3 regions of the Streptomyces sp. NPDC044571 genome follow, and region 1 is predicted to be linked to each of the others. Evidence: riboswitches for the same ligand, from Rfam matches in the RefSeq annotation. Region 1 holds a riboswitch; each other region holds the start of a gene.
The links. Region 1 has a riboswitch for thiamine pyrophosphate ahead of thiO (glycine oxidase ThiO). Riboswitches for the same ligand answer to the same signal wherever they lie in the genome.
Positions count from the first base shown of each region.

Region 2: another riboswitch for thiamine pyrophosphate. It lies ahead of AB0B01_RS27590 (thiamine ABC transporter substrate-binding protein); the one in region 1 lies ahead of thiO (glycine oxidase ThiO).
Region 3: another riboswitch for thiamine pyrophosphate. It lies ahead of thiC (phosphomethylpyrimidine synthase ThiC); the one in region 1 lies ahead of thiO (glycine oxidase ThiO).

Region 1 is NZ_JBEZBN010000043.1:2,296-8,284, forward strand. Features, by position in the region: gene AB0B01_RS22145 (hypothetical protein) at 1-923, opposite strand, end outside; gene metF (methylenetetrahydrofolate reductase [NAD(P)H]) at 964-1,881, opposite strand; gene thiE (thiamine phosphate synthase) at 1,965-2,615, opposite strand; gene AB0B01_RS22160 (Rv2175c family DNA-binding protein) at 2,713-3,078, opposite strand; gene AB0B01_RS22165 (FAD-dependent oxidoreductase) at 3,152-4,372, opposite strand; TPP riboswitch at 4,464-4,576, shown strand; gene thiO (glycine oxidase ThiO) at 4,574-5,743, shown strand; gene thiS (sulfur carrier protein ThiS) at 5,740-5,940, shown strand; gene AB0B01_RS22180 (thiazole synthase) at 5,944-5,989, shown strand, end outside.
Region 2 is NZ_JBEZBN010000072.1:3,785-9,773, reverse strand. Features, by position in the region: gene AB0B01_RS27600 (ABC transporter ATP-binding protein) at 1-195, opposite strand, end outside; gene AB0B01_RS27595 (iron ABC transporter permease) at 195-1,811, opposite strand; gene AB0B01_RS27590 (thiamine ABC transporter substrate-binding protein) at 1,871-2,974, opposite strand; TPP riboswitch at 3,059-3,168, opposite strand; gene rlmN (23S rRNA (adenine(2503)-C(2))-methyltransferase RlmN) at 3,256-4,368, opposite strand; gene AB0B01_RS27580 (phosphatidate cytidylyltransferase) at 4,445-5,518, opposite strand; gene frr (ribosome recycling factor) at 5,518-5,989, opposite strand, start outside.
Region 3 is NZ_JBEZBN010000069.1:94-5,532, reverse strand. Features, by position in the region: gene AB0B01_RS27215 (cupin domain-containing protein) at 1-12, shown strand, start outside; gene AB0B01_RS27210 (DUF5326 family protein) at 161-388, shown strand; gene AB0B01_RS27205 (helix-turn-helix domain-containing protein) at 664-1,410, shown strand; gene AB0B01_RS27200 (SsgA family sporulation/cell division regulator) at 1,507-1,956, shown strand; gene AB0B01_RS27195 (YibE/F family protein) at 1,976-3,379, opposite strand; TPP riboswitch at 3,452-3,597, shown strand; gene thiC (phosphomethylpyrimidine synthase ThiC) at 3,592-5,379, shown strand; partial or broken gene AB0B01_RS27185 (insulinase family protein) at 5,427-5,439, shown strand, end outside.

The DNA of each region.
Region 1 (5,989 bases):
TCCCCGGTGCCCTGGTACGGGTACTGCTGCGGCTGCTGCTGGGGGTACCCGCCCTGCTCCTCCGGGTACGGCTGCGCCACGTCCCGCTGCTGCGGCACCCACACCCCTCCGGGCGGGGTGTCCATCGTGTACGACTGCTGGCCGCCCTGGCTCGCGTAGGGGTCGGGGGTGTAGCCCGATCCGTACGGGGTGTAGTCGTACGGCTGCGGCGGGATGACCCCGCCGCCGGTGCCGATGTACGGGTCGGAGTAGGCGGCGTAGACCTGCTGCTCGCCGCCTCCTGGGTAGCCGGAGTAGTCGTAGCCGCCCTGGGACTGCGGGTCGTAGGCCTGCGCATCGAAGGAGGGGGCGTACTGGTGGGCGTCCTGCTCGGACGCGGTGTACGCCGAGGTGAAGGCGGCGCCCTGTCCCGCGTCCGCGGCGGGGGCGAAGCTCTGTATCCCGTACGAGCCGGTGTCCTCGGGCAGCGGCTCCGGGCTGTAGAACTGCTCGGTCGAGGCCTGGAACTGCGGCTGCGGCGAGGGGGTGGAGTCCCCGGCGTCCTCGTCGGCGTCCACGCCGGGCCCGTCCGGGCCTTCGGCCCCGTACTCCAGGGCGGTCACCTCCAGCGCCGGCTCCGGGCGCGGACCGCCCGCCCGCCGCCGCCGGGTCTGGCGTACGGGCTGACCGCCGCGGCGCAGCGCCCAACCGGCCACGAAGCCCTTGCGGAAGGAGAGCGTGACCAGGGTCTGGCCCACGGCGAAGGCGGCCGCGCCGACCGCGATGACCAGCACCGAGGGCAGCAGCACCCCGGCGACCACGCCGAGGAACCCGGCGAAGGCGAGCAGGCGCCAGCGCAGCCGGGCCTTGTACTGCATCAGGACCTCGGCAAGCAGCCACAGCGCGACGAAACCGAACGCGATGTAGAGGACCGTCATTCCCATGCGTGGCACCTCTCGGTACGGCCGCCCCGGGTACGGCCGATCAGGCCCGCTGGTGCAGGCCCAGGTTCTCGTAGATTTCGAGAGTCGCCGTGGAGTTGTTCAGCGTGATGAAGTGCAGCCCTGGGACACCCTCGGACAGCAGCCGCGCGCAGAACTCCGTGGCGAACTCGATCCCCATGGAGCGTACAGCGGCCGGATCGTCCTTGACGGCGAGCATGCGCTCTTTCACGGCCTCGGGGAAGACCGCGTTGCTGAGTTGGGGCAGCCGGTCGAGCTGCCTGATGTTCACAACAGGCATGACCTCGGGGATGATCGGGGTCTCACAGCCCGCCTTTTCGACGCTGTCGCGCAGCCGCAGATAGTTCTCCGGATCGAAGAACATCTGGGTGATCGCATAGTCCGCACCTGCACGGCATTTGTCCACGAAGTGCCGGATGTCCGTGTCCCAGTCCTCCGAGCGCGGGTGCATGTCGGGGAAGGCCGCGACGCCGACGCAGAAGTCGCCGGACTCCTTGACCAGCCGGACCAGGTCGGCGGCGAAGTGGACGCCCTCGGGGTGCGCCACCCACGGGCCCATGGGGTCGCCCGGCGGGTCTCCGCGCAGGGCCAGCATGTTGCGGATGCCCGCGTCCGCGAACTGGCCGATGACGTGGCGCAGCTCGGCGACCGAGTGGTCGACGGCGGTCAGGTGGGCGACCGGGGTCAGGGTGGTGTCCGCGGCGATCTGCTCGGTGGCCTTGACGGTGCCGCCGCGGGTGGAGCCGCCGGCCCCGTAGGTGACCGAGACGAAGCTCGGCGCGACCGCCTCGATGCGGCGCAGGGCGTTCCAGAGGTTGCGCTCGCCCTTCTCGGTCTTGGGAGCCCAGAACTCGAAGGAGTACGAGGGATCCCCGGACGCCAGAAGGTCACGGACCGTGCGTGCACGATCCGTCCAGGTGGAAGCGGTACCAAGGGCCATACGGGCAGGTTAGACGGGGGGTCGCGGACGCCGAAGCGGCGTCCGCCTTTTGGACAGCCTTTTGGACACCCTCCGCCCGGGGGCTACTGGGAAGCGCGCGCCCGGATCCGCTTGGCCAGCTCGGCCGCGGCCGCTCCCGGGTCGGAGGCCTCGGTCAGGGCGCGCACGACCACGACGCGGGTGGCTCCGGCGTCCAGGACCTCGTCCAGGTTGCCGGCGTCGATCCCGCCGATGGCGAACCAGGGCCGGTCCTGGGTGAGGGAGGCCGCGTACCGGACGAGATCCAGGCCGGGGGCGTGGCGGCCGGGCTTGGTGGGGGTGGGCCAGCAGGGGCCGGCGCAGAAGTAGTCCACGCCGGGTTCCGCGACGGCGGCGTCGACCTCGGACTCGGCGTGGCAGGAGCGCCCGACGAGCACTCCTCCGCCGAGTATCGCGCGGGCGGCGGGCACCGGGATGTCGCCCTGGCCGAGGTGCAGCACGTCGGAGCCGATGGCATGGGCGACGTCGGCGCGGTCGTTCACCGCGAGGAGCTTGCCGTGCCGGCGGGCGGCCTCGGCGAAGACCTGGAGGTGTTCGAGCTCCTCGCCCGCCTCCATGCCCTTGTCGCGGAGCTGGACGATGTCCACTCCGCCGGCCAGGACGGCGTCGAGGAACTCGGGGAGGTCGCCCTGCCGCTTGCGGGCGTCCGTGCACAGGTAGAGCCGGGCGTCGGACAGCTGGGCGTTCGCGGACATGGGTACCCCCCGTGGTGGCGCGGTGCGCGGGCCGCTCGGCCCGCACACCGCGATGGATCGGCCGAGTCCGCTCAGGACCCGGGAATCGGGACTCCGGTCAGAGGGCGAGCGCCTGGGCCCGGCGCTTCACCTCCGTGCCGCGATTCTCCCTCAGGGCCTGCACGGGGGTGCCGGGCAGGGTCGGGTCGGCGGTGAACAGCCACTCCAGCATCTCCTCGTCGGAGAAGCCGTCGTCACGGAGGACGGTCAGCAGGCCGGCCAGGCCCTTGACGACCTTGTCGCCGTCGATGAAGGGGGCGGGTACCTGCAGCGCGCGGTTCTCGCCACGGCGCACGGCGATCAGCTGACCTTCCTTGACCAGCTGGCGGACCCGGGTCACTTCGATGTCGAGCATCTCCGCGATGTCGGGGAGGTACAGCCAGGCGGGGACAAGGGCATCGATCTTTGCGTCAATCTCGGTCACGGACACAAGCCTGCCACCTCGCACCGACACCCGGTACCCGAGCCCGCCCGTCCGGGTCTCCCCGATGCCCCTCCTAGGCGGCCGCCGACTTCAGGGGGGTCTCCGGGTCGCCGACCTTGGCGGGATCGAGGGGGGTGCCCGTCTCGATCAGCTTGCGGCCCTGCGCCAGGTCCCGGGGGCGGCCCACCGCCAGGAGCGCCACCAGCGCCCCGTCGCGGAGCCAGCACACCGACCACGTGGGCTCGGCCGGGTCCCCGCGCCACAGCAGGGTGTCCGCACCGGCGTGGTGTCCCGCGTACTGCACGAACCGGCCGAACTGCTCCGACCAGAAGTACGGGACCGGGTCGTACACCTGCACGGGCTCGCCCGCCAGGATGTTCGCCGCCACCACCCGCGGCCCCTGGAGCGCGTTGTCCCAGTGGTGCACCAGGAGCCGCGCCCCGTACCGCGCCGACGGGAAGGACGCGCAGTCCCCCACCGCGTACACGCCGGGCAGCGCGGTCCGCAGGTGCGCGTCGGCCACCACCGCGCCGTCGGGCCCGAGCTCCACGCCCGATCCCGCCAGCCAGCCCGTCGCCGGCCGGGCCCCGATGCCCACGACCACCGCGCCCGCAGCCAGCTCCCGGCCGTCCGCCAGCAGGACCCGGCCGGGCTCCACCGAGGCCACCTTGGTGCCGGTCAGCAGTTCGGCCCCCGCCTCCTCGTACCAGCGGGCCATCGGGGCGGCGACCTCCCCGGGCAGTGCCCCGGCCAGCACCCGGTCGGCCGCCTCGACCACCGTCACGGCGCAGCCCGCCTCCCGCGCGGCGGTGGCGAACTCCGCCCCGATCCAGCCCGCCCCGACCACGACCGCCGCCGGGGCGGTCGCCAGCACCGGGCGCAGCCGGGCCGCGTCGTCCAGGGTGCGCAGCAGGTGCACGCCGGGGACGCCCTCGGCGCCCGGCAGGGTCAGCGGTTCGGCACCGGTGGCCAGCACGAGGACCTCGTACGGGACCGGACCCGCCTCGGTGTCGAGTTCGCGGTCGGCGGCGCGCAGGGCGGTCACCTCCGTGCCGAGCCGGAGCTCGATCCCCAGCCCTTCGAAGTCCACGTCGAAGGCGGAGTCCTCGGCCTTGCCGAGCAGGACCGCCTTGGACAGCGGGGGCCGGTCGTAGGGCTGGTGGGGTTCGGCGCCCAGCAGGGTCAGGGGGCCGGTCCAGCCCTGCTCCCGCAGGGCGACCGCGGTCTGCACCCCGGCCATTCCGGCGCCGACGATGACGATGCCGCTCTCAGTCTTTTCCGTCTGCTCGCTCACGCCGCCCACCCTAGCCACCTGACAGCCCATCAGGAACGGAGGCCGGGGAAGCCGCCTTACCGGAGGGCGGCGCCAGGGTTAGTCTGGCCACCGTACCTATCGCGGGAGTCCGGGCGTACCGGGCTGAGAGGGAGGCTGGCCGGCCTCCGACCGTACGAACCTGATCCGGGTCATGCCGGCGAAGGGAGGGGCTGGACGCCCATGCACTCATCTCGAAAGGGATCCGACGTCCTCGTCATCGGGGGCGGGATCATCGGCCTGGTCACCGCCTGGCGGGCCGCCCGGCGCGGACTGCGCACCGTGCTCGCCGATCCGGCCCCGGGCGGCGGGGCCGCCTGGGTCGCGGCGGGCATGCTGGCCGCCGTCACCGAGCTCCACTACGGCGAGGAGACCCTGCTGGGCCTCAACCTGGCCTCCGCCGCCCGCTATCCGGAGTTCGCCGCCGAGCTGGCCGAGGCGAGCGGCGGCATGGACATCGGCTACCGCGCCTGCGGCACCCTCGCCGTGGCCCTCGACGCCGACGACCGCCTCCACCTGCGCGAACTGCACGCGTTGCAGCGCCGCTGCGGACTGGAGTCCGAGTGGCTCACCGGCCGCGAGTGCCGGCGCCTGGAGCCGATGCTGGCCCCGGGCGTACGGGGCGGGCTGCGGGTCGACGGCGACCACCAGGTCGACCCGCGCCGGCTGGCGGCCGCGCTGCTGGCCGCCTGCGAGGGCGCGGGGGTGGAGATCCACCGGGCGGGCGCGCGGCGGCTGGTGGTGAGCGCCGACCGGGCCGCGGGGGCGGAGCTCGACGACGGCACGCTGCTGGGGGCGGACCAGGTGGTGCTGGCTGCCGGTTCGCTCAGCGGGAGGCTGGACGGCGTACCGGCGCAGGTGCTGCCTCCGGTGCGGCCGGTGAAGGGGCAGGTGCTGCGGCTCGCGGTGCCGGCGGCGTACGCGCCGTTCCTGTCCCGCACGGTGCGGGCGGTCGTACGCGGCAGCCACGTCTACCTGGTGCCGCGGGAGAACGGCGAGCTCGTCGTCGGCGCCACCAGCGAGGAACTCGGCTGGGACACCACGGTCACCGCCGGCGGGGTCTACGAACTCCTGCGGGACGCCCACGAATTGGTGCCCGGCATCACCGAACTGCCGCTGACCGAGACCCGGGCCGGGCTGCGCCCCGGCTCCCCCGACAACGCCCCGCTGCTCGGCCCGACCGACCTGCCGGGTCTGCACCTGGCCACCGGGCACTACCGCAACGGGGTGCTGCTGACCCCGCTGACCGGCGATGTGATGGCCCAGCTGCTGGCCACCGGCACGGTGGCGGAGCTCGCCCGGCCGTTCAGCCCCCGCCGCTTCAGTTCCGCACGCGAGGAGTCGTACGCATGACCATCTCCGTCAACGGCGAGCCGCGCGAGATCGCGGCCGGCACCACGCTCGACGCCGTGGTCGCCACCCTGACCGCGGCCCCGTCCGGTGTCGCGGCCGCCCTCAACGAGACCGTGGTCCCGCGCGGCCAGTGGCCCCTCACGCCGGTGGGCGAGGGCGACCGCGTCGAGGTTCTCACCGCGGTGCAGGGGGGCTGAGCCATGGCCGACGACGTCTTCGCACTGGGCGACCGGACCTTCTCCTCCC
Region 2 (5,989 bases), on a different contig from region 1:
CGCTCCGCCGAGCAGGACCCGACCGGCCGATACCGGCTGGAGCCCGGCGACGACCCGCAGCAGCGTGGACTTGCCGCTGCCGCTCGGCCCCAGCACGCACACGGTCTCGTGCTCGGCGACCCGGAGGTCCACGGAGTCGACGACGGCGCGCTCGCCGAAGCGGACCGTGACCCCGGCCAGTTCGAGCAACGTCATCAGAACTCCCCTGCGGTCGAGGTCTTGTCGGGTCGCAGCCGCTCCAGCACCAGCAGCGACACCGCACACACCAGCATCAGAATCGTGCTCAGGGCCATCGCCTGCCCGTAGTTCAGCTCACCGGCGCGCCCCAGCAGCCGTGCCACGGCCACCGGCAGGGTCGGACGGTCCGGCCGGGCGATGAACACGGTCGCCCCGAACTCCCCCAGCGAGACCGCGAAGGCGAACCCGGCCGCGATCAGCAGCGCCCGCCGCACCAGCGGCAGGTCCACCTCCCGCCAGGCCCGCAGCGGAGACGCCCCGAGCACGGCGGCGGCCTCGCGCAGCCGCACGTCCACGGCTCGCAGCACGGGCAGCATGGTCCGTACGACGAACGGCACCCCCACCAGCGCCTGCGCGAGCGGCACCAGGATCCACGAGGTCCGCAGATCGAGCGGCGGCTCGTCCAAGGTGATCAGGAACCCGAAGCCCACCGTCACCGCGGACACCCCGAGGGGCAGCATCAGCAGCGCGTCGAACCCGCGCACGAACCGGCCTCCGCGCCGGGTGAGCGCCGCCGCCGCGAGCCCCCCGATCAGCACGGCGATGGCGGTGGCGGCCAGCGCGTACTGGAGGGAGTTCCCGATCGCCTCCAACGGCGGGACGAGGAAGGTGCCGCCGCTCGCGTCCTGCAGCGCCCGGTAGAAGCCCGTCCCGTACCCGCCGGGCGCGTCGAAGGACCGCTCGACCAGCACGCCCAGCGGCAGCACGATCAGCAGCGCCACCGTCGCCAGCACCGCGCCCAGCAGCGCCCGCTGCGCCAGGCCGCGGGGGCGGTGCGCGGTCCGCGCCGGGTCCACCATCCGCAGGGCCGTCTCCCGTCTGCGCACGGTCCAGGCGTGCACGGCGAGGACGGCCCCGACCGCAGCGAACTGCACCATCGTCAGGACGGCGGCCGTGGGCAGGTCCAGCAGCTGCGCCGTCTGCCGGTAGACCTCCACCTCCAGCGTGGAGTACGAGGGGCCGCCCAGGATCTGCACGACGCCGAAGGAGGTGAAGGTGAACAGGAAGACCATGAGCGCGGCGGCGGCCACGGCGGGCCCCAGCGCGGGCAGCGTCACCTGCCGCCAGGCCGTGAACCGGCCGGCGCCCAGCACCCGGGCGGCCTCCTCCTGGCGCGGGTCGAGCTGCGCCCACAGCCCGCCCACCGTCCGGACGACGACGGCGTAGTTGAAGAAGACGTGGGCGAGCAGGATCGCCCAGACCGTGGTGTCCAGCCGGACGCCCCACAGTTCGTCCAGCAGCCCGCCCCGCCCGACCAGCGCCAGGAAGGCCGTGCCGACGACCACGGTCGGCAGCACGAACGGGACGGTGACCAGCGCCCGCAGCAGCTGTTTGCCGGGGAACTCGAAGCGTGCGAAGACGTACGCGCCGGGGAGCGCGACCAGCAGCGTGAGGGCCGTGGACGCGAGCGCCTGCCAGGTGGTGAACCAGAGCACGTCGGCGATGTCGGGCCGGGCCAGCACCTCGCCGATCCGGCCGAGCTGCCAGCCCTCGTCGGTCTTGACCCCGCGGCCGACGATCGCGACCACGGGATAGGCGAAGAACAGGCCGAAGAAGACGAGGGGCACGGCCATCAGGGCGAGTCTGACGGCCGTACCGCGTACGCCCTCCTGTGCAGGAGCGCTCTCGCGTCCTACTTCACGACCAGCGAGGACCATGTCCTGACCCACTGCTCACGGTTCTTGGCGATGGTGTCCGGAGCGACGTTCTCCGGCTTCTCGACCACCACGCCGTGCTTCGTGAACAGCTCCGGCAGCTTCGCGTCCTTGACCACCGGGTTCACGAACATCTGGAGCGGCATGTCCTCCTGGAACTTCTTGCCGACGAGGAAGTCGATGAGCGCCTTGCCGCCCTCCTCGTTCTTCGCTCCCTTCAGCAGGCCGGCGAACTCGACCTGGCGGAAGCAGGTGCCGGTCGCCACGCCCGTCGGGGCCTCGGCCGGCTGCGGGTCGGAGTAGAGGACCTCGACCGGCGGGCTGGAGGCGTAGGAGACGACCAGCGGGCGGTCGCCCTTGGCCTTCTTGCCGCCCGCGGAGCCCGAGAAGCGCTCGTTGTAGGCCTGCTCCCAGCCGTCGACGACCTCGACGCCGTTGGCCTTGAGCTTGCTCCAGTAGTCCTTCCAGCCGTCTTCGCCGTACTTGCCGACGGAGGCGAGCAGGAAGCCGAGCCCGGGCGAGGAGGTCGCCGCGTTCTCGGTGACCAGCAGGTTCTTGTACTCCGGCTTGACCAGGTCGTCCAGCGTCTGCGGCGGGGCGATCTTCTTGTCGGCGAAGTACGCCTTGTCGTAGTTGACGCAGATGTCGCCGGAGTCCACCGGGGTGACCCGGTGCTCCTTGTCGAGCATGTACTCCGGCTTGACCTCGCCCAGGCCCTTGGCCTCGTACGGGGTGAAGATGCCGTTGTCGAGCGCCCGCGAGAGCAGCGTGTTGTCGACGCCGAAGAAGACGTCGCCGCGCGGGGAGCCCTTGGTCAGGATCTCCTGGTTGAGCGCGGCGCCCGCGTCCCCCGACTTCAGGACCTTCACGGTGTAGCCGCTCTGCTGCTCGAACTCCTTGAGGACCGCTTCGGTCACGTTGAAGGAGTCGTGCGAGACGAGGGTGACGGTCTTGGACTTCGGCGCGCTGCTCGTGCCGCCGGCCGCCGGCTTGTCCTTCGCGTCGCTGCCGCAGGCGCTGAGCGCCGTGACGCCGAGCGCGGCCGCGAGCACGGTGCCCGCGATCTTCCTGGTGGTGCTCACTGGTGTATTCCTCCTGGGATGACCAGGAGAAGACGCGGCCCTGCCCGGCGCTCTGTCGAGCGCACGCCGGGCAGGGCGCAACAGCTTGAGTGATGACCGAACTTCCTACCCCGAATGACCGGGGCGAGGTTCAGAGGGTCTGCGGATGACGGTTACCGCACTCTCAGCGCTGTGGCGCTCCCCTGTCGGAATATGCAATTGGTTCGGCCACAGGGTACCCCGTGGCCGATTCCGGCCGACCGGAGCCGGAACCCAGGGCTCCGGTCAGCGCTCCGGTCCGGTCAGCGCTCCGAGGCCGCGAGCTGGCCGCAGGCGCCGTCGATCTCCTGACCGCGGGTGTCACGTACGGTCACCGGCACGCCGTGGCGGGCGATGGCCTCCACGAAGGCCTTCTCGTCCTCGGGACGCGAGGCCGTCCACTTCGAGCCGGGCGTCGGGTTCAGCGGGATCAGGTTGACGTGGACGCGCTTGCCCTTGAGCAGCCGGCCGAGCAGGTCTCCCCGCCAGGCCTGGTCGTTGATGTCGCGGATGAGGGCGTACTCGATCGAGATCCGGCGGCCCGACTTCTCGGCGTACTCCCAGGCGGCGTCGAGGACCTCGCGGACCTTCCAGCGGGTGTTCACGGGGACGAGGGTGTCGCGGAGCTCGTCGTCCGGGGCGTGCAGCGAGACCGCGAGGCGGCACTTGAAGCCCTCGTCGGCGAACCGCAGCATCGCCGGGACCAGGCCCACGGTGGAGACGGTGATGCCGCGCTGCGACAGGCCCAGGCCGTCGGGCTCGGGGTCGGTCAGGCGGCGGATGGCGCCGACGACCCGCTTGTAGTTGGCCAGCGGCTCGCCCATGCCCATGAAGACGATGTTCGACAGCCGGGCCGGGCCACCGGGGACCTCCCCGTCGCGCAGCGCGCGCATGCCGTCGACGATCTGGTGGACGATCTCCGCGGTGGAGAGGTTGCGGTCCAGGCCGGCCTGGCCGGTGGCGCAGAACGGGCAGTTCATACCGCAGCCGGCCTGCGAGGAGATGCACATGGTGACCCGGTCGGGGTAGCGCATCAGCACCGACTCGACGAGCGTGCCGTCGTGCAGCTTCCACAGGGTCTTGCGGGTGGTGTCGTCGTCGCACGAGATGTGCCGCACCACGTTCATCAGCTCGGGCAGCAGCTCCTGCTGGAGCTTCTCGCGGGAACCAGCGGGGATGTCCGTCCACTGCGCCGGGTCGTGCGCGTAGCGGGCGAAGTAGTGCTGCGAGAGCTGCTTGGCCCGGAACGGCTTCTCACCGATCGCGGCGACCGCCTCGCGCCGCTCCTCGGGGGTGAGGTCGGCGAGATGCCGGGGCGGCTTCTTGGCTCCACGGGGGGCGACGAAGGTGAGCTCTCCCGGGACGGGGCGGGCCATGGCAGGTACTCCTCGTAAGACGAAAGGCGCGCCGCAGAAGCAGCGCGCCTTTCAAGGGTAACCGCCCCGCCGGGGTTCAGCCGGTGCCGACGAAGGCCGCCAGCAGCAGCCACACCACCGGGGCGGTCGGCAGCAGGGAGTCGAGCCGGTCCATGATGCCTCCGTGACCCGGCAGCAGGGTGCCCATGTCCTTGATGCCCAGGTCCCGCTTGATCATCGACTCGCCGAGGTCGCCGAGCGTGGCGCTCACCGCGACGGCGAGCCCCAGCAGCAGGCCCTGCCACCAGGCGCCGCCGTCGATCAGGAACTCCATGCACAGGGCGCCGGCCGCCATCGCGAAGGTCACAGCGCCGAACAGACCCTCGCGGGTCTTCCCGGGGCTGATGCGCGGCGCGAGCTTGGTCTTGCCGAAGCGCCAGCCCACCGCGTAGGCCCCGGTGTCGCTGACCACGGTCAGCAGCAGGAAGGTGATCACCCGCTGCGGGCCGTCGTCCGCGGTGAGGAGCATCGCGACGAAGGTGGCCAGGAACGGCACGTAGAACGCCGCGAAGACGCCCGCCGTGACGTCCTTGAGGTAGTCCTCCGGCGGCTCCGTCATCCGCCAGACCAGGACCGCCAGCGCGGTCAGGGCCATGGCCACCCAGGCGCCCTCGGCCCCGCGGACGTATCCGGCGATGACCATGGCGGCGCCGCCGATCGCCAGCGGGACGAGCGGCGCCTTGATGCCCTTCCTCTCCTGGAGCCGGGAGGTGAGCTCCCACAGGCCCACGACGACCGCCACGACGATGACGCCGACGAAGACGGCCTTGACGACGAACAGCGAAGCGGCGATCACCGCGCCGAGGCCGACGCCGACCCCTATGGCGGCACGCAGATCCCGCCCCGCCCGCTTCTTCGGCGGCGGGGAGTCACTGTGCGGTGCCTGCGAAGGCGGAGGCGGGGGGCTGGGCATGGGCTCCTGCGGCGGCATCTCGGCGCGGAACGGGGGGCCGCCGTCGGCGGCGGCCCCCCGGTCGCGTGCTTCCCGGTCGTCGAAGTCACGGCCGGCGGCATCGGGAACGATGGGCATGGGCCGAGTGTGGGGGCCCACCAGCGCATCGTATGCGGGACCCGCCGGAACCGGCTCCGTGGCCCAGGGAGAGTCGTTCATCAGACTTCGAGGAGCTCGGCTTCCTTGTGCTTGAGCAGCTCGTCCACCTGCGCGACGTACTTCGCGGTGGTGTCGTCGAGCTCCTTCTCCGCGCGGCGCACCTCGTCCTCGCCGGACTCCTTGTCCTTGACGAGCTTGTCGAGGGCGTCCTTCGCCTTGCGGCGGATGGAGCGGATCGAGACCTTGGAGTCCTCGGCCTTGGTCCGCGCGACCTTGATGTACTCCTTGCGGCGGTCCTGCGTCAGCTCGGGGAAGGTCACCCGGATGATGTTGCCGTCGTTGCTGGGGTTGACCCCCAGGTCGGAGTCGCGGATGGCCTGCTCGATGTTGCGCAGGGCGCTCTTGTCGAACGGGGTCACCACGGCCATGCGCGGCTCGGGCACCGAGAAGGACGCGAGCTGGTTGATGGGGGTGATGGCGCCGTAGTAGTCCGCCACGATCTTGTTGAACATCGCCGGGTGCGCACGACCG
Region 3 (5,439 bases), on a different contig from region 1:
CCGGAGGCGTAACGGCCCCTGTGGACGGAGGGCCGGGACCCCCGCCCCCTAGGGGGCGGATCAGGGGACTGCGGGGGCTCGCGGGCCCCCGGCCCCGTCCGCGGACTCCTAGCATCGAGAGCAGGAAGTCACGGACGAGGAAGAGGAAGAGGTCGAGGACATGGACGGCATCCGCGAGACACTGGCAGGCATGCCCTGGTGGGTGAAGTGGGTCGCCATCCCGCTTCTGGTGGTCTTGGTGTTCGGCGGCGTCATCACCAGCATCCTCAGCGCGCTGATCGGCTTCGTCTTCGACGTGCTGCTGTTCGTCGCTCTCGTGGGCGCCCTGGTCTTCTTGGTGAAGAAGTTCAGTGGGAACGGGACGAAGTCCTCGTCCAACGAGTGGTAGGTCCCTGCCCGGTGACCGCGGACTAACCCAGGTGGGCGAACATGAGGTGCGAAACCCCTCACACCGCTGGAATCGGCGGATAGAGTGGCAATCTGTGCCGATCCCTGGGCACCGAACGCCGGTAGATCCGCTCTGCCCTGCGGTGATGTCTAGCACCAGCCGAGCACGACCCCCAGGAACACGGACCGTGCGGGGGCGGCCCCCGCACGGCGGGTCACTCCGAGGCCCGCTGCCACGCCTGGGGGTGAGCTTTGTCTTCGCTTCACAACGCCGGTGTGCCGACGCTGATCGGGTCGGTGCAGAGGGCGCTGAGGCTGCTCGAAGCGGTGGGTTCCCACAGTGAGGGAGCCCCGGCGAAACAACTGGCCCGCGAGGCCGGGCTCCCCCTTCCCACCGCGTACCACCTGCTGCGCACTCTCACTCACGAGGGCTATCTGCGCCGTGAGGGCGGGGTGTTCGTCCTTGGCGACGCCGCCGGGCGGCTGGCACGTGCCGGACTGCAGCAGAAACGTCGCAGCATGATCCTCGAATCACTGGCCCACTTCCGCGACGCGGTCGGCGCCCCCGTCTACTTCGCGGTGTTCCGCGAGGGTGAGATCGAGGTCGTCGGTGTCTCCGACACCCCAGCCACCCCGGCCTGCGAGGAGTGGGCCGATTTCCGCGAGACCGGCCATGCGCACGCCATCGGACAGTGCCTGCTGGCGCAGCTCGACGAGGAGACGCGGAAGGACTACTACGACCGCCACCCCGTCGGTCCCCTCACCGCATACACGGTCCGGGACCAGCGTGCGCTGGAACGCCGGATTGCGTCCCTCGGCCGGATGCAGCCGGTTACGGAGCGTCAGGAGTATGTGCTCGGCACGGTATGCGCGGCGATCCCCATCACGGCCGGCGATACGGCCGCAACGATGGCCATTTCCCTTCCCTTGCATCAAGAAGACCGATTGCGCTCTGCGGTTGATCGACTGCGGAGTGAAGTAGGCGCGCTGTTGAGCACCCTCTCGTTCTCTATCAGTATCTGAAATCTCACTCCTTGTGATCCGCCAGCGCTTACACCACCCTTGTCAAGAGGTCCCTGGGGATCATTCCTGGCCACTTCCACTACAGCGGGGTAGGCAATGCGCGAGTCGGTACAGGCAGAGGTCATGATGAGCTTCCTCGTTTCCGAGGAGCTCTCGTTCCGGATCCCAGTGGAGCTCGGGTACGACGCCCGTGATCCCTATGCCGTACGCCTGACCTTCCACCTCCCCGGAGACGCCCCCGTGACCTGGGCGTTCGGCAGAGAGCTGCTCCTCGACGGCATCAACAAGCCCTGTGGCGACGGAGATGTGCACATCGCCCCCATCGACCCCGACGAGCTGTCAGACGTCCACATCCGTCTCCATGTCGGGCCCGACCGCGCCCTGTTCCGCGCCGGTGCGGCGCCGCTCGTCGCCTTCCTCGACCGCACCGACCGGTTGGTTCCCCTCGGCCAGGAGCGCAGCCTCGGCGACTTCGAGGGTGACCTCGACCAAGCGCTCGGCAAGATCCTCGCCGAGGCCCAGCAGAACGAGCGGAACGCCGGCTGACCTTTCGCGGCAGCGGTGTTCAGCGCTTGCGGCGCCGGCCCCGGCCCGTGCGGACCGGCCCCGAGGCCGCCGCACCGGCCGGGGGCCCCGGCCGGTCGGCGGACACGACCAGTGCCGCCAGCGCCGTGGTGACCGGAACCGAGGCCACCAGGCCGATGGACCCCACGAGGGTACGGACGATCTCCTCCGCGACGAGCTCGCTGTTGGCCACCGAGCCCATGCTGCTGTTCGCGATCGAGAACAGCAGCAGCAGGGGCAGCGCGGCGCCTGCATAGGCGAGGACCAGGGTGTTGACCACCGAGGCGATGTGGTCGCGACCGATCCGGATGGCCGCCCGGTACAAGGCACGTGACCCCATGGACGGGTCTGCCTGGTGCAGTTCCCAGACGGCCGAGGTCTGGGTGACCGTCACATCGTCGAGCACGCCCAGGGATCCGATGATGATGCCTGCGAGCAGCAGGCCGCTCATGTCGATGGCGGGGTAGAGCCCGTGGATCAGTCCGGTGTTGTCGTCCGTGTTCCCGCTCAGGAACGCCCAGTCGATGAAGAGTGAGCCCAGCAGCCCGATCAACAGCAGTGAAACCAGCGTGCCGAGCACGGCGACCGAGGTCCGGGCGGTCAGTCCGTGACACATGTAGAGCGCGATGAGCATGATCGCGCTGGCGCCGATGACCGCGACCACCAGCGGGTTGGAGCCCTGCAGGATTGCCGGAAGGATGAAGAGCGTCAGCACTCCGAAGCTGACCACCAGTGCGATCAGTGCGAACACACCGCGCATCCGGCCGACGACGACCACCGCCACGGCGAAGAGCCCGGCCAGCAGGGCCAGCGGGAGCTTGCGGTTCACGTCGATCACGGAGTACTGGAGATCCCGCGGCGCGTCCGGGGCGTAGGCCACGACCACCTCCTGGCCGTCCGCCAACTGCCGTGGCGCGCCCGGCTGGACGATCTCGATGAACGTGCGGCCCTTTTCCGGACCGGTGCCGACCTCGACGGTGGCTTTCTTGCACTGCCCGGTCTGCGCGGCCTGCGCCTCCCGGCCCTCCGGGGTGGAGGTGTTGCCGGTCGGAGGCACCTGCGAGACGTTCACCGATTTGCAGTCGACCTGTTCGAGGGCGACGACCTTGCCCTGCTGGGTCTGGCGGTCGAAGCCCACTCCGGAACGCTCGTGGGCGGGGGCGCCGCCCGGCCAGAGCACCGCCATGCCGATGAAGACCGCGGCCGCGAAGGGGATCAGTACGGCTGCGATGACCCGGCGCAAATGGCGGGAGACGGGAGCCGCCGGTCCGTGGCCGTGGCTGTGCCCATGGCTGTGCCCGGAACCGGGGGAAGGCCCGTGCGCATGCCCCGGACCCGCGTGCGCGTGGTCCGGGTGGCCGGAGGGCTCTGGCAGATCGGCGGGGGGCTGCGGCGAGGACGTCACCGGCCGATCATCGCAAGAGTTGAGGGGGCCCACTGTTCAGCACGCCACAGATGACGCTAGCGTGGGGGCACCTTTGCACAACGCGGGAGCTCGGAGCACCGGGCTGAGAGGACGCTGATCACCGTACGCGCGCAGTACAGGCGTACGGGAAGAGGCTGCGTCGACCGCCGAACCTGTTACCGGGTAATGCCGGCGTAGGGAGATCAGGTCTCATGACCATTCAGGACGCACGCACGCCTGCCGTCAGTCAGGACGCCGACGGCCAAATCGAGCGCCAGCCGGGCTGGCACAAGGGGTACGTGGCGGGCTCCCGCCCCGACATCCGGGTGCCGGTCCGCCAGGTCCACCTCACCAACGGCAAGGACGTCACGCTCTACGACACGTCCGGGCCGTACACCGATCCCCAGATCGAGACCGATGTACGCCGCGGCCTGCCGCCGCTGCGGGAGAACTGGATCATCGGCCGCGGTGACACCGAGGAGTACGCGGGCCGCCCCGTCCGCCCCGAGGACGACGGCATCAAGCACACCTCGCCGCGCGGTGGCCTCAAGAACCTCGACGCGGTCTTCCCGGGCCGCCCCCGCCAGCCCCGCCGGGGTCGCGACGGCGCCGCCGTCACGCAGCTCGCCTACGCCCGCCGCGGCGAGATCACCCCGGAGATGGAGTACGTCGCCATCCGGGAGAACGTCTCCCCCGAGGTGGTCCGCGAGGAGATCGCCGCAGGGCGCGCCGTGCTTCCTGCGAACGTGAACCACCCGGAGATCGAGCCGATGATCATCGGCAAGCGCTTCCTGGTGAAGGTCAACGCCAACATCGGCAACTCCGCGGTCACCTCCTCCATCGAGGAGGAGGTGGAGAAGATGACCTGGGCGACCCGTTGGGGTGCGGACACGGTCATGGACCTCTCCACCGGACGCAACATCCACACCACCCGCGAGTGGGTGCTGCGCAACTCCCCGGTCCCGATCGGAACCGTGCCGCTGTATCAGGCGCTGGAGAAGGTCGACGGCAAGGCCGAGGACCTGACCTGGGAGATCTACAAGGACACGGTCATCGAGCAGGCCGAGCAGGGCGTCGACTACATGACGGTCCACGCAGGTGTGCTGCTGCCGTACGTGCCGCTGACGGCGCGCCGCAAGACCGGCATCGTTTCGCGCGGCGGTTCGATCATGGCGGCGTGGTGCCTCGCGCACCACAAGGAGAACTTCCTCTACACCAACTTCGAGGAGCTCTGCGAGATCCTCGCGATGTACGACGTCACGTACTCCCTCGGTGACGGCCTGCGGCCCGGGTCCATCGCGGACGCCAACGACGCGGCGCAGTTCGCCGAGCTGAAGACGCTGGGCGAGCTGAACACGATCGCCAAGCGGCACAACGTGCAGACCATGATCGAGGGTCCGGGCCACGTCCCGATGCACAAGATCAAGGAGAACATCGACCTCCAGCAGGAGATCTGCGAGGAGGCGCCGTTCTACACGCTCGGTCCGCTGACCACGGACGTCGCCCCCGCGTACGACCACATCACCTCGGGCATCGGCGCCGCGATGATCGCCTGGTGGGGCACCGCGATGCTCTGCTACGTGACGCCGAAGGAGCACCTGGGTCTGCCCAACCGCGACGACGTGAAGACCGGCGTTATCACCTACAAGATCGCGGCGCACGCAGCGGACCTGGCCAAGGGACACCCGGGCGCCCAGGAATGGGACGACGCCCTGTCGGACGCGCGGTTCGAGTTCCGCTGGGAGGACCAGTTCAACCTGGCCCTCGACCCGGACACGGCGCGCGAGTTCCACGACGAGACCCTCCCGGCCGAGCCGGCCAAGACCGCGCACTTCTGCTCCATGTGCGGTCCGAAGTTCTGCTCGATGAAGATCTCTCAGGACATCCGCCGTGAGCACGGCGGGGACCTGAAGGCCGAGGAGATCGAGGCGGGCATGGCGGAGAAATCCGCCGAGTTCGCGGCGAGCGGCAACCGCGTGTACCTGCCGCTGGCCGACTGATCCGAACGCTGACGTCGCGTCCGTGCGCTGCCGTCGCGCTGCACCGGGGAGAGGAGGGCG